3 regions of the Streptomyces sp. MAI_2237 genome follow, and region 2 is predicted to be linked to each of the others. Evidence: riboswitches for the same ligand, from Rfam matches in the RefSeq annotation. Region 2 holds a riboswitch; each other region holds the start of a gene.
The links. Region 2 has a riboswitch for cyclic di-AMP ahead of LN251_RS26880 (M23 family metallopeptidase). Riboswitches for the same ligand answer to the same signal wherever they lie in the genome.

Region 1 (4,826 bases), 810 kb from region 2:
TGGCCCAGTCTGACCAGGCCGCGCAGGACCTTGAGGTGGGCCTCGGTGCGCCGCTGGGCGGCCCGGGACGCGCCCAGCGGCTCCAGCAGCATGCGCATCTCCAGCAGGTCGGCGGCCTCCTGCTCGGTCGGCTCCGCCACGCACGCGCCCGCGTGCCGGCGGGTCACCACGAAGCCCTCGGCCTCCAGGGTGCGCAGGGCCTCGCGGACGGGGACGCGTGAGACGCCGTAGCGACGGGCGAGGAGTTCCTCGGTGAGACGGCCGCCACGCTCGTGGACACCCGCGACGATGTCGTCCCGGATGGCCGTGCACACCGAGTGCGCCGGAATACGCATGACCGACCTCCGTCTTAATCCCCGTGAAACGTCGACGATTGACGTTGTGTCCAGCGACTCTATTGCAGTGAGCCGGAATTTCCGACGGCGGGCCGGAATCCATGGATATTTTTTGGACACGGGGGCGACAGAAACGACGAAAACCCCGGCTCGGGGGAGCCGGGGTCCTCTCAGTCCGTGGGGGACGTCGTCAGACGTTCACGCCGTGCGAGCGCAGGTACGCGACGGGGTCGATGTCCGAGCCGTAGTCGGGGGTCGTACGGGCCTCGAAGTGCAGGTGCGGTCCGGTGGTGTTGCCGGTGGAGCCCGAGAGCCCGATCTGCTGGCCGGTGACGACCTTCTGGCCGACGGAGACGCCGATGGACGACAGGTGGCCGTACTGGGTGTACGTCCCGTCGTTCATCCGGATCACGATCTGGTTGCCGTAGGCCCCGCCCCAGCCGGTCTGGACGACCGTGCCGTAGCCCACGGCGTGGACCGACGTGCCGCTCGCGGCGTGGAAGTCGATGCCGGTGTGGCTGCCGGAGGACCACAGGGAGCTGCTGGCCTTGTAGCCCGTGGAGACGTAGGAGCCGGAGATCGGCGCGACGAAGGAGTTCAGGCGCTTGCGCTCGGCCTCCCGGGCGGCGCGCTCCTTGGCCTCGCGCTCCTTCTTGGCGAGCGCCTCGGCCTTCTTGCGCGCGGCTTCCTCGGCGGCCTTCTTTCGGGCGGCCTCCTCGGCGGCCTGCTTCTGGGCCTCGGCCTGCGCGTCGATCTTCTCGGCGATCGAGTCGCCGATGGTGATGACGGGGGTGAAGCCGGTCTGCTCGACGGCGTCGACGGAGTTGTCGGCGGCGAGCGCGGGGGCCGCGAGGGCGCCGATGACACCGGTGGTGGCGAGGGCCGCGACGCCGGCGACCTGGGCGGTGGAACGCTTGATGCGGCTGGGACGACGGTGCTTCCCGGTGGCGCACATGAACGCCATGTACAGGCTGGTCCTTTCCTTCCCTCTCGCCTACCGGGTTAGCTGACGGGTTCGGAGCAGGAAGGTCTCCTACGGACCCCCTCGCGGCTCGCGCGGGCGTCCGATTCACCCCAGGGACTACGGTGGGTCCCCGGCTCCCCTGGCTCGCGCCGTACGGGGACTCGGCGATGACTGCCCGGTGCCGCGGATGCGGCGCGGTGCCTGACGGACAGCCCGGATGAAGCTAAGCGGGGCGCCTTTCAATTCCCAAACGGAACGCGGCTTTTGTAGCGCATCCCACAGGGCACATGGGCATCTCTCCTTCAATTCCGCGCCAATTCGGACATAGAAGGGCCCTGGTGACAGGTCGGTCACCAGGGCCCGTCCACGCGCGCGTGCCGCTACTCGGCGGAAACCACGGTCACTTCACCGATGCCGAGCGCCTCCACCGGCTCCTTGATCTGCGCCGCGTCGCCGACGAGGACGGTCACCAGACGGTCCACCGGGAACGCGCTCACCACCGCCGCGGTGGCCTCCACCGTGCCGGTCGAGGCGAGCTGCTGATACATCGTCGCCTGGTAGTCGTCGGGCAGGTGCTGCTCGACCTGGTCGGCCAGCGTGCTCGCGACCGCCGCGGCCGTCTCGTACTTCAGCGGCGCCACGCCCACGAGGTTCTGCACGGCGACGTCGACCTCGGCGTCGGTGAGGCCGCCCTCGGCGAGCGTGCGCAGCACCTTCCAGAGGTCGTCGAGCGCCGGGCCGGTGTTCGGGGTGTCGACGGAGCCGCTGATGGCGAGCATCGACGCGCCCGTGCCGTCCGGCGCGGACCGGAGGACCTGCCCGAACGCGCGCACACCGTAGGTGTAGCCCTTCTCCTCGCGCAGGACGCGGTCCAGGCGGGAGGTGAGGGTGCCGCCGAGGCAGTACGTGCCGAGCACCTGCGCCGGCCACACCCGGTCGTGCCGGTCAGGGCCGACGCGGCCGATGAGCAGCTGCGTCTGGACGGCGCCGGGACGGTCCACGATGATCACGCGCCCGGTGTCGTCGGCGGTGACCGGCGGCACGGGACGCGACTCGGCCCGGGAGCCCGTCCAGGCGCCCAGGGTCTCCCCGAGCAGGGCGTCGAGGTCGATGCCGGTGAGGTCGCCGACGACGACCGCGGTGGCCGTCGCGGGCCGCACATGGCGGTCGTAGAAGGCGCGTACGGCGGCCGCGTCGATCTTCTCGACGGTCTCCTCGGTGCCCTGGCGCGGGCGGGACATGCGCGAGGCCGCCGGGAACAGCTCCTTGGAGAGCTCCTTCGCGGCGCGGCGGGAGGGGTTGGCCAGCTCGTGCGGGATCTCGTCCAGGCGGTTGCGCACCAGCCGCTCGACCTCGCCGTCGGCGAAGGCGGGCGCCCGGAGGGCGTCGGCGAGCAGGCCGAGCGCCTTGGCCAGACGGGAGACCGGCACTTCGAGGCTGAGGCGGACGCCGGGGTGGTCGGCGTGCGCGTCGAGGGTGGCGCCGCAGCGCTCCAGCTCGGCGGCGAACTCCTCGGCGGAGTGCTTGTCGGTGCCCTCGGAGAAGGCGCGCGCCATGATCGTGGCGACACCTTCGAAGCCGGCCGGCTCGGCCTCCAGGGGCGCGTCCAGGAGGACCTCGACGGCGACGAGCTGCTGGCCGGGGCGGTGGCAGCGCAGCACGGTCAGGCCGTTGCCGAGCGCCCCGCGCGTGGGCGCCGGGAACGCCCACGGCCTGGCCTCGCCGGCCTGGGGCTGCGGGTGGAACTCCATCGTGGCGAGCTCGCTCACTTGGCCGCCTCCTGGTTCTTGTCGCCGGCTTCGACCGTGGCCTCGGCCTCGGGGTCTTCGGGGGGATCCGCGTCCTCGGCGACCCCTCCGGAGACGGGCTCGTAGACGAGCACCGCGCGGTTGTCGGGCCGCAGGCGGGCCTTGGCGATCTCCTGCACCTCCTGGGGAGTGATCTCCAGAACGCGCCGGACGGCGGTCAGGGCGAGCTGCGGGTCGCCGAACAGGACGGCGAAGCGGCACAGTTCGTCGGCGCGGCCCGCGACCGTGCCGAGCCGGTCCAGCCACTCGCGCTCCAACTGCGCCTGCGCGCGCTCCATCTCCTCGCTCGTGGGGCCCTCGGCGGCGAACCGGGCGAGCTCCTCGTCGATGGCGGCCTCGATGACCGGCACCTCGACGTCACCGGACGTCTTCACGTCCAGCCAGCCCAGCGAGGGCGCCCCGGCCAGGCGCAGCAGGCCGAAGCCGGCCGCGACGGCCGTACGGTCGCGCCGTACGAGCCGGTTGTAGAGGCGGGAGGACTCACCGCTGCCGAGGACCGTCAGCGCCAGGTCGGCGGCGTCGCACGCGCGCGTGCCGTCCTGCGGCAGCCGGTAGGCGGCCATCAGGGCGCGCGCCGGGACCTCCTCCTCGACAACCTCGCGCAGCTGCTCGCCGATGATGTCGGGGAGCGTGCCGTCGCGGGGCGCGGGCTTGCCGTCGTGCCCGGGGATGGAGCCGAAGTACTTCTCGACCCAGGCGAGCGTCTGCTCGGGGTCGATGTCGCCGACGACCGACAGGACGGCGTTGTTGGGCGCGTAGTACGTGCGGAAGAACGCGCGCGCGTCCTCCAGGGTCGCCGCGTCCAGGTCGGCCATCGAGCCGATCGGGGTGTGGTGGTAGGGGTGGCCCTCGGGGTAGGTGAGCGCGGTGAGCTTCTCGAACGCCGTGCCGTACGGCACGTTGTCGTAGCGCTGCCGGCGTTCGTTCTTGACGACGTCCCGCTGGTTGTCCATGGACTCCTCGTCCAGGGCGGCGAGCAGGGAGCCCATGCGGTCGGCCTCCAGCCAGAGGGCGAGCTCCAGCTGGTGGGTCGGCATGGTCTCGAAGTAGTTGGTCCGCTCGAAGCTCGTCGTGCCGTTGAGCGAGCCGCCGGCACCCTGCACCAGCTCGAAGTGGCCGTTGCCCTTGACCTGGCCCGAGCCCTGGAACATCAGATGCTCGAAAAGGTGAGCCAGGCCGGTACGGCCCTTGACTTCGTGGCGCGAGCCGACGTCGTACCAGAGGCACACCGCCGCGACCGGGGTCAGGTGGTCCTCGGAGAGCACCACGCGCAGGCCGTTGGCCAGGCGGTGCTCGGTCGCTGTCAGGCCCCCGGTGCCTGCCTGGTCTGTGGCCGTGTGACCCATGGGCATGTACGTCCCTTCGATCGCGGATGCGGTGCTGGAAACCGCTGTTTTCCTGCCGGTCCTGCCACTGTATGCAAGCGGGCGGACCGGCGGCGAAGTTCCCGGACGACGTACGCCCACAGCGGATCGCGTAGCCTGCGGGCAGCCGCGGCGAGGGCGACCCCGCCCGCGCCGGGCCGGACCGCCGACACCGGGTCCTGGCCCGGGTTGTCAGTGCCGCGGTCCACAATGGTCGCGTCAGATCCCGTTCATGCTTCAGCAAGCGTGAGCCGAAGGGGCCGTGAGCGACCCGTAGGCGAGCGACCAGAAAAGAGGAGCCGGCAGCGATGGCCCGCCGCAGCACGAAGACCCCGCCGCCCGACGACTCGTTCGA
Region 2 (4,826 bases):
GTCTCCTCGATGGTCTCGAAGGCCGCCGCCAGATACTCGGCGCGCGCCTCGAACAAGGGGCTGAGCAGCTCCATGACCTCGGGGGAGTAGCCCGCGGAGGAGCTGCTGCTGCGGTGCACCTTGTAGCGGCGGTGCTTGGCGTTGGACTCCAGGTAGTCCGCGACGATGGCCTCCCGCTCGACGCCCAGGGCGAGCAGGGTGACGGCTATGGACAGCCCCGCGCGGTCCTTGCCCGCCGCGCAGTGCATCAGCGCCGGCACGCTGTCCTCGGCGAGCGAGCGCAGCACGCGCGTGTGCTCGGCGGTGCGCTCCCTGATGATCATGCGGTACGAGACGATCATACGGTCGGCGGCCTTGCCGTCCCCGAGGACCTCGCGCAGCTGCTCGATCTCGCCGTCCCGCACCATCGTCCAGAAGCCGGCGCCGTCCGCCGGGTCCGACAGCGGCAGGTTCACGTTCCGCACGCCCGGCAGCTCGACGTCCGGGCCCTCCAGCTTCTGGTCGGCGGCGTTGCGGAAGTCGAAGATCGTGTGCAGCCCCAGCGAGGTGAGGAACGCGGCGTCCTCCTCGGTCGCGTGCGCCAGATGCCCGCTGCGGAACAGCACCCCGTGCCGCACCCGCCGGCCGTCCACCGTCGGCAGCCCGCCCACATCGCGGAAGTTGCGCACCCGGGCCAGCTCCGGCTCGGTCGACGGGATCTGCTGCGTCACGGGGGCTCCTCCCAGTCCGCCCGCCGGCTCGGCTCGACGACGGGCACCCTGACGACGATACGACATACGTTTCCTTGGGCAATGAGTTGTCCACAGGCGTTGCCGTAGGCCCCCACCGGCATTGATGATGTTGCTGCTTGATCGCACCTGTTCGAATATGTGGGGGCTTGATGCTGGAGATCTCCGACAACGGCCGTACCTGGCTCCTGACCGGGCCGACCAGTGGTTACGCGATGCACCTCACCGAGGACGACGAGCTCCTGCATCTGCACTGGGGTCCACGGATCGCCCTGGCCGACGCCGAGGCCCTCGCCGTACGCCCGCTGCCCGACTACCGTCCCTTCGAGTCCCCGCTCGACGGCCGTGAGGAGTACCCGGTCGAGGGCGGCCCGCGCTTCGTGCGCCCCGCCCTGTCCGTGCGCTCCGCGGAGCGGCGCGGCACGGAGTGGCGCTTCGAGGCGTACGAGGCGGAGGGCGACCACCTCCGGCTCAGGTTCCGCGACGGCGGGTTCGCGATCACCCTGCACCACCGGATGCGGCACGACGTCGTCGAGCGCTGGGTGACCCTCGACAACGAGGGCCCCGGCGCCCTGGAGTTGCTGCGCGCGGACGCGGCCACCTGGACCCTCCCCGACCGCGACGGCTGGCGGCTGTCCCAGCTGCACGGCCGCTGGGCCGCCGAGTCCCGGCTCACCAGCTCGCCGCTCACCTACGGCGAGAAGATCATCGGCAGCCGCCGCGGGCACACCGGACACCAGCACCTGCCCTGGGTCGCCCTCGACACCGACGCCACCGAGGAGCGCGGCGAGGTCTACGGCTGCGCCCTGGGCTGGTCCGGCTCCTGGCGCATCGCGGTGGCCCAACTCCCGGACGCGCGCGTGCAGATCACCGGCGGCGCCGGGTACGACGACTCCGGACTGCTGCACCTGGCGGCGGGGGAGTCGTACACCACTCCCGTCTTCGCCGGGCTGTGGAGCGACGGCGGCTTCGGCGGTGCGAGCCGGGCCTGGCACGCCTACCAGCGCGCGTACGTCGTCCCGGACGCCGAGAAGGACCGCCCCGTGCTGTTCAACTCCTGGGAGGCCACGGAGTTCGACATCTCCGAGGAGCAGCAGGGCGCCCTCGCGCGGCGGGCCGCGGCGATCGGCGTGGAGCTGTTCGTCGTCGACGACGGCTGGTTCGGCAAACGCATCAGCGACCGGGCCGGGCTCGGCGACTGGACGCCCAACCCGGACCGCTTCCCCAAGGGCCTGGCACCGCTCGCCGACTACGTGCACGCACTCGGCATGCAGTTCGGTATCTGGGTCGAGCCCGAAATGGTCAACCCGGACAGTGACCTGTACCGTGCCCACCCCGACTGGGTGCAGTTCCAGCCCGGGCGCAGGCGGACGGAGCTGCGCAACCAGCTCGTGCTTAACCTCGCCCGCGAGGACGTCCAGGAGTACCTCTGGGAGCGGCTCGACGCGCTCCTGTCCAGCGCCCCGATCGACTACGTCAAGTGGGACTTCAACCGCTGCTTCACGGACGCCGGCTGGCCCGGCGACGCCTATCCGCAGCGCCTCTGGGTCGACCACGTGCATGCCCTGTACGCCCTGCTGGACCGGCTCCGGGCGGCCCACCCCGGCGTCGTCTTCGAGTCCTGCTCGGGCGGCGGCGGACGGATCGACCTCGGGATCATGAGCCGTACGGACCAGGTGTGGACCTCGGACAACACCGATCCGCTCGACCGGCTCGCCATCCAGCACGGCTTCAGCCAGATCCACCCCGCGCGCGTGATGGCCGCCTGGGTCACCGACAGCCCCAACACCCAGCTCAACGGGCGCGTCAGCTCGCTGCGCTTCCGGTTCGTCAGTGCCATGGCCGGAGTCCTCGGCGTGGGTGGGGACCTCACGCAGTGGACCGAGGAGGAACTGGCCGAGGCCCGCGACTGGGTCGGCCTGTACAAGGTGATCCGGCCGCTCGTCCAGCACGGCGAGCTCCACCGTCTGAGGCCGCCGACGGGCGGGCTGAGCGCGGTGCAGTACACGCGCGGGGACGAGACGGTCGTCCTCGCCTGGCTGCAGGCGCAGAGCTACGGCGAGCCTGTACCGGCCCTGCGGCTGCGGGCCCTCGACCCGACCGCATCGTACGAATGCCTCGAAACGGGCGAAGTGTATCGAGGTGCCGTATTGCTGCATCACGGACTGCGAACCGGACTGCGGGGCGACCTTGATGCGGCAGTTCTCCGACTGCGCCGCATCTGACTCTTGTGTCCGAATTGGCGCGTTGGTTCTGCTTCATTCCAACTCGCGCCGCAGCAAGGGAAGCTGGAGCAGCGTCACGTGAGCAGCGTCATAGCCGTGACGGTGCGTACCTCGTCATGCTCACGTAATCGCTCTGTCATTCCTGCGGATTGACGCGCCGGACGAAGCGGAAATTCACGGAGAGTGACCGTGAATTTCCGCGGAGGATCAAGGGAAACGCATTCGCGGGGAACCGTCGCTTGTCCCCTCGCGTCCTCGTCGCTTACGTTCCACACCAATCCGGACGGACGCCCAATCCTGCCGCCGCCCGGAGCCCGCACCAACTCACCCGTGAACGGCAGGAGCGGGGGACCCACAGGTACAACGCCTGTTCCGGTCTCCGGAACGGCTAGGGGTACAGCCGCGACCAGCGCGCGGCCGGGCATCTCCAGCCCGCACCCGACAGCTCACCTCGCAGGCGCCGGAGAGGAATTCGCCATGCCCGCGAAGGGTAAGCACCGCCGCCCGAAGCCCCAGCGCTTCACCCGCTCCATAGCCGTCGCCGGAACCGGCGGCGCCGCGCTCGCCCTCCCGCTGATGGGTGCCACCGGCGCCCACGCGGCCACCGCCCAGTCCGCTTCCCAGTCGGTTTCGGAAAAGGCCGTGCAGGTCCTTCCGAATACCGTGAAGAAGACGACCGAAAAGAAGAACACCGCCTCCGAAAAGGCGGTGCACGTCTATTCGGTGCGCTCCGGTGACTACCTTTCGAAGATCGCCGAGGAGCAGCACGTCAGCGGTGGCTGGCACAAGCTCTACACCGACAACCGCGACGCCGTCGGCGACGACCCGTCGCTGATCCACCCGGGTCTGAAGCTCACGATCGGCAAGAAGGCCGCGACGGGCACCACCAAGTCCTCCTCCGCGCAGCGCCCGGCCCCGTCCAAGGAGCGCTCCTCCTCCGCGGGCAAGGCCACCACCCGGAGCGCCACGGCGACCACCACCGCCGCCACCGGCTTCCAGCTCCCCGTCTCCGGCGCGACCGTCGGCACCGGCTACCGCGTGGCCGGCAGCATGTGGTCCAGCGGCTACCACACCGGCGTCGACTTCGTCGTCCCCACCGGCACCTCCCTCAAGGCCGTGGGCGCGGGCACCGTCGTCTCCGCCGGCTGGGGCGGCGCGTACGGCAACCAGGTCGTCATCCGGCTCGCCGACGGCTACTACGCCCAGTACGCGCACCTCTCGCAGCTCTCCGTCTCGGCCGGCCAGAGCGTGAGCCCGGGCCAGCAGGTCGGCCTCTCCGGCGCGACGGGCAACGTCACCGGCCCGCACCTGCACTTCGAGATCCGGACCACGCCGGACTACGGCTCCGACGTGGACCCGGTCGCCTACCTCCGCTCCAAGGGCGTCGCCGTCGGCTGACCCCCCGCCGCCACGCCGCCCGACACGCCGCCGAAGGCCGGACCCCGATCCCCGGGTCCGGCCTTCGGTGTGTGCGCCTGCCGATGGTCAACCCGTCAACCGTGCTGGTCGAGGCGTTATTCCGACCTTGGTCAACACTTTAGGAGTGGCTTATCTCACCGCCCGTCAAGCCCTGCCTACGGTCGCGTAGGTCACATTGGAAGGTGAATCATGACGGGCGTGGCAGACGATTCGAAGAGTGACAGCAGATCAGTGATCGGGTCGTACGTCGCGGTGGGGGACAGCTTCACCGAGGGCGTCGGCGACCCCGGCCCCGACGGGGCCTTCGTCGGCTGGGCGGACCGCTTCGCGGTACTCCTCGCGGACCGGCGCCCCGAGGGTGACTTCAGCTATACGAACCTCGCCGTGCGCGGCAAACTCCTCGACCAGATCGTGGCGGACCAGCTCCCGCAGGCCGTGGCGCTCGCCCCGGACC
Region 3 (4,826 bases), on a different contig from region 2:
ACCCCGGATCCGGTGCGGGCCGCCGGGACGGGGGACCGGCGGCCCGCGGCGTTCACCAGCGCGGCAGTCGCGGCTCGAAGTCGGGCCGGACCCGCCGCATGCAGCCCGTGGAGTCGCGGGTCCGCACCCCCGACTCCACGTACAGCCGGTGCAGCCTGCCCAGCGCCTCGTGGTCCAGCTCCACGCCCAGTCCCGGTCCTTCGGGGACCGCGACCTGGCCGTCGCGGAACTCCAGCACACCCGGACGGATCACGTCGTCGGCGAAGTTCCACGGATAGTGCGTGTCGCAGGAGTGGTCGAGCCGGGGGATGGCCGCGGCGACGTGCGTCACGGAGCCTGTGCAGGGCCTGCCGACAGGTGTGGTGGAGCGGGACGGCATGACGAAGAGCCCCGCGCCGACTGGCGGCGCGGGGCCCGGAACGCTCTTCGGTTGTGGACGGTCGGAGGTGTGACGGAACCTCAGGCCGGGCGTACGGCGATGCGGATCGCCGCCTCGCCGGCGTTGTGGATCGACTCCTCACGGATGACGGAACCCGGTCCGGGGGCGTGGATCATCAGGCCGTTCCCCGTGTAGAGCCCCACGTGGCTGAAGTTGTCGTGGAAGAAGATCAGGTCACCGGGGCGGCTCTCGGCGAGGGGGATCACCGTGCCGGCACTCGACTGCTCGTGCGTGCTGCGCGGCAGCGCGACCCCGGCGGCCTTCCAGGCGGCCTGGGTGAGTCCCGCGTTGTCGTACGACTCCGGGCCGACGGCCCCCCACAGACACGGCCTGCCGATCTGCGCGCGGGCGAACTCCACGGCACGGTCGGCCTTCGTGCCGGTGGGCGTCTCGACGGCCGGGACGCCCGTCTCCAGGACGGTCGGCTGCGGCGCCCGCTGCTCCTCGACCACCGGCACGCCGGTGTCCAGAACCGACGGCTCCCGCAACCGCCGCGCCTCGTCGGCCGCCCGCCGAGCCCGCTCCTGCGCCACCGGGTCCCGCCAGTCGGTCTGCGCAGCCGCGACGATCTGCTGAGCACCCGTGTCCCAGCCGGTCTGTGCCGGGGCGGACGGTGCCATGGTCTGCGCGACGAGTTGCTGTGCCCCGGTGTCCCAGCCGGGTTGGGCCGGGGCGGACGGTGCCATGGTCTGCGCGACGAGTTGCTGTGCGCCGGTGTCCCAGCCCGGCTGCGTCGGCGCGGCGGCGGGCTGCTGGGGTGTGGCTGTCCAGTCCGGCTGGGCCGGTGCGGAGTCGTTCGTCGTGCGTGCCGCGGCCGCCTGCTGGACCTGGGCCGCCCAGCTGGGCTGGGCCGGCGTGGCCTCGATCGCGGCGGGAGCCGCCGCCTGCGGGCCGGCCTGCCAGGTGCTCCGGTCGGGCTGCGCAGCGACGGCGGGGCGCGGAGCGGAGGTCTGCCGGGCGACGTGCCGGTACAGCAGATCGCTGGCCGCGGCGACCTTGCGCTGGCTCTCCTGCTTGGACTTGCGCAGCGAGGTCTGCCGGGACTCCACGGGCGCCGGGGTGGCCGCTTCCTGCCGGGGCTGCGGCACCGCGGGGAGCGCCGCCGTCGGACCGGCGGGCAGCTCGGCCACCGGGCGCCGGGGTCCGGCGGCGGGCAGCTCGGGCACGGCCCGCGCGGGGGCCTCCAGCTCACGAGCCGCACGGGCCTCCACCGGCCGCGCGGGCCGGCCGGCCGCGGGGCGCCTGGCCGGCGTGCGGTCGCCCGGGAGGATCGCCGGGACCGTCGGCCCGATGGACGTCCGGGCCATGTCGAACCACTGCCGGCTGACGTTGTCGAGGTCGGGGTCCGAGGTCCTGCGCGGCTGACCGCCCCGCTCGCCGGTGCCGCGCGCGTTCTGCACGCGGGTCAGGTTGAACTGGCCGGTGTCGTCCTCGGCACGGGCGTACAGGCTGCTCACGCGCTGCTGGACGTCTTCCCGGCTGGGTGCTTCGTCGCCCGGCTGGGGCGAGGCGTCGGCCGTCTGCGAGAACAGGGCCACCGAGGTGAGGGCGGCCGTCGCGAGGGCGGAGTTGCGCATACCGGGGAGGCCGAAGCCTCCGGCACGCGACGATCGTTCCGGCGCCATGGGGGCCGTACTCCTTCCGTGCTCCGCCTACCGAGTTAGCTGTCGGGTTCGGGCGGTCGATTCCGGAAGGCATGCCCTACGGCCCCTGCCCCGAAGGGCGGTCGGGCCGATTCACCCCATGTTCGGTTGGGTCCCCGGTTCCGGCCGCCGCGAAGGCGTACCGAATTGGGCGGAGGCCGCTCTTCCCGACGGGGTTCGTCGGAGTGACACGAGCGGCCTGAGGCCAAGTTAGCCAACTTGTGCGCCTCGTGTGAAGGTTGACGGCCGGAATGTCCGATACGCTTTTGTGACCTTCGTTGTGACGCACCGTCAGATGCCCCGACGGTGGACCGAGGGCGCGCAGATGGTGACAGGGAGTCACCGAACTGCCCTCGCTCGCAGGGTGATCAGGAACGCCGGCCCTGGTCCTGCTCGGCCGCCCGCTCGGCGTTGCGCTTCTTGATCCGCGCGCCCTCCTTGCGGACCTCGGCCTGCGTGGCGCGCTCCTTGACCAGCCACTCGGGCTGCTCCTGCTTCAGCGCCTCGATCTCCTCGGTGGTGAGGGCCTCGGTGACCCCGCCGCGCGCGAGACCCGAGATGGAGATCCCCAGCTTCGCCGCGACCACCGGACGGGGGTGCGGGCCGTTGGCCCGCAGCTCGCGCAGCCACTCGGGCGGGTTCGCCTGGAGCTCGTCGAGCTGGGCGCGCGAGACGGCGCCCTCCCGGAACTCGGCGGGGGTGGCCTCGAGGTACACACCCAGCTTCTTCGCCGCGGTGGCGGGCTTCATCGTCTGGGCGGTCTGGTGCGACTTCATGGGGTCCAGGGTATCGAGCGTGTACGACGCCTCCGACCACGGCCGGTAACCTGGCGGGGTGACAGGCTCGGAAGCATCCCAGACGTTCCGGCTTGCGTACGTCCCGGGGACGACGCCCGCCAAGTGGGTGCGGATCTGGAACGAGCGCCTGCCCGACATCCCGCTGATCCTCCAGCCCGTACCGGCCGCCGAGGCCCCCGGCGTGCTGCGCGCTGGCGAGGCCGACGCGGGCCTGGTGCGGCTGCCGGTGGACCGTACGTACTTCAGCGCCATTCCCCTCTACACCGAGACGACGGTGGCCGTCGTACCGAAGGATCACGTGATCACGGCGGCGGAGGAGATCACCCTCGCCGACCTGGCCGACGAGGTGCTCTTCCACCCTCTCGACGACGTCTTCGACTGGGACGCCCCGCCGGGCGAGCCCGCCTTCGAACGCCCCGCGACGACCGAGGACGCCGTCGAGCTCGTCGCGGCGGGTGTCGGCCTGCTGGTGGTGCCCCAGTCCCTGGCCCGCCTCCACCACCGCAGGGACCTCACCTACCGTCCGGTGACCGACGCGCCCCAGTCGGGCGTGGCCCTGTGCTGGCCGGAGGACGCCACCACCGACCTGGTGGAGGACTTCATCGGCATCGTGCGCGGCCGTACGGCCAACAGCTCCCGTGGCCGCAAGCCCCAGCCGGCCGAGAAGACCGCGGACAAGCCGGCACCCCGCCGCAAGCCCGCGCCGGCCAAGACGCCGGGCCGCAACCCCAGAGCGGGTACGTCGAAGACCCCCAAGCGAGGAAAGCCCCGCCGCCGCTCGTAGTCCCCACGGCGCGGGCCGGGACGCTCCTGGGGCCGACCTGCCGCTCAACGGGAAACCGGCTGGTCCACGAGGGTGGCGAGGTTCCTCCCTGGCCACGAGGGTGAGCACCCCACCGCCGCTCGCAGTCCCCACGGCGCGGGCCGGGACGCTCCTGGGGCCGACCTGCCGCTCAACGGGAAACCGGCTGGTCCACGAGGGCGGCGAGGTTCCTCCCTGGGCACGCGGGTGAGCTCCCCACCGCAGCTCGTAGTCCCCACGGCGCGGGCCGGGACGCTCCTGGGGCCGACCTGCGGCTCAGCGGGGAAACCGGCTGGTCCACGAGGGTGGCGAGGTTCCTCCCTGGGCACGCGGGTGAGCTCCCCACCGCCGCTCGTAGTCCCCACGGCGCGGGCTGGGACGCTCCTGGGGCCGACCTGCGGCTCAGCGGGAAACCGGCTGGCTCATGAGGGCGGCGAGCTCCGCCCCTGTGCACGCAGGCGACCTCCGCCGCCGCGCACGCACCCGCCCGGCACCTCTCGACGGGTCGGCGAAGTACCGCGCCGCGACCCGCCCGGCCTCGCGCGGCCCGCGCCCCCGCGCCCCCGCGTACCGGGCTCTCCGCAGCACCGCACCGCAGGGACGCCGCCCTCGCCCCGGTGGCACAATCGGTGGGTGGACCGGGGGATCCTCGAGCGTGAGCCCGAGCTGGCACTGCTGGGCTCGGCCGCACGACAGGCGGCCGACGGCGCCGGTGCGGTGGCGCTCGTCTTCGGCGAGGCGGGCATCGGCAAGTCGAGCCTGGTCACAGCCCTGCCGGACCGGTTGCCCGGACGGGCGCGGATGCTGGTCGGCCAGTGCGACGACCTCGCCACCCGGCGCCCCCTCGGACCCTTCCGCGACCTCGTCGGCAGTGTCGGCGCCGACCTCGCCCGAGCCGTTACGGAGGGCGGCGACCGCCACCGCGTCTACGAGGCCCTGCACGCCGAGCTCGCCATGACTCCGCATCCCGCGGTACTCGTCGTCGAGGACGTGCACTGGGCCGACGAGGCGTCCCTGGACGCCCTGCGCTTCCTCGTCCGGCGGATGGACCGGTTGCCCGCCCTGCTCGTCCTGACCTACCGCGACGACGAACTGCACCGTGGCCACCCCCTGCGGCACCTCCTCGGCCAGGTCTCCCGAGCGCC

Region 1: linked by a shared signal. The riboswitch ahead of LN251_RS23330 (M23 family metallopeptidase) and the one ahead of LN251_RS26880 (M23 family metallopeptidase) in region 2 are both predicted to bind cyclic di-AMP.
Region 3: linked by a shared signal. The riboswitch ahead of LN251_RS34205 (NlpC/P60 family protein) and the one ahead of LN251_RS26880 (M23 family metallopeptidase) in region 2 are both predicted to bind cyclic di-AMP.

What each region holds. Positions count from the first base shown of each region.
Region 1 is NZ_JAJPGQ010000003.1:2,802,199-2,807,024, reverse strand. Features, by position in the region: gene LN251_RS23335 (GntR family transcriptional regulator) at 1-335, opposite strand, end outside; gene LN251_RS23330 (M23 family metallopeptidase) at 526-1,299, opposite strand; cyclic di-AMP (ydaO/yuaA leader) riboswitch at 1,312-1,476, opposite strand; gene LN251_RS23325 (M16 family metallopeptidase) at 1,680-3,068, opposite strand; gene LN251_RS23320 (M16 family metallopeptidase) at 3,065-4,459, opposite strand; gene LN251_RS23315 (DNA gyrase/topoisomerase IV subunit A) at 4,780-4,826, shown strand, end outside.
Region 2 is NZ_JAJPGQ010000003.1:3,607,783-3,612,608, forward strand. Features, by position in the region: gene LN251_RS26870 (tyrosine-protein phosphatase) at 1-710, opposite strand, end outside; gene LN251_RS26875 (alpha-galactosidase) at 881-2,953, shown strand; cyclic di-AMP (ydaO/yuaA leader) riboswitch at 3,261-3,426, shown strand; gene LN251_RS26880 (M23 family metallopeptidase) at 3,431-4,351, shown strand; gene LN251_RS26885 (SGNH/GDSL hydrolase family protein) at 4,604-4,826, shown strand, end outside.
Region 3 is NZ_JAJPGQ010000005.1:1,284,413-1,289,238, reverse strand. Features, by position in the region: partial or broken gene LN251_RS34210 (enolase C-terminal domain-like protein) at 53-334, opposite strand; gene LN251_RS34205 (NlpC/P60 family protein) at 460-2,064, opposite strand; cyclic di-AMP (ydaO/yuaA leader) riboswitch at 2,073-2,232, opposite strand; gene LN251_RS34200 (DUF5997 family protein) at 2,451-2,858, opposite strand; gene LN251_RS34195 (LysR family substrate-binding domain-containing protein) at 2,917-3,663, shown strand; gene LN251_RS34190 (ATP-binding protein) at 4,315-4,826, shown strand, end outside.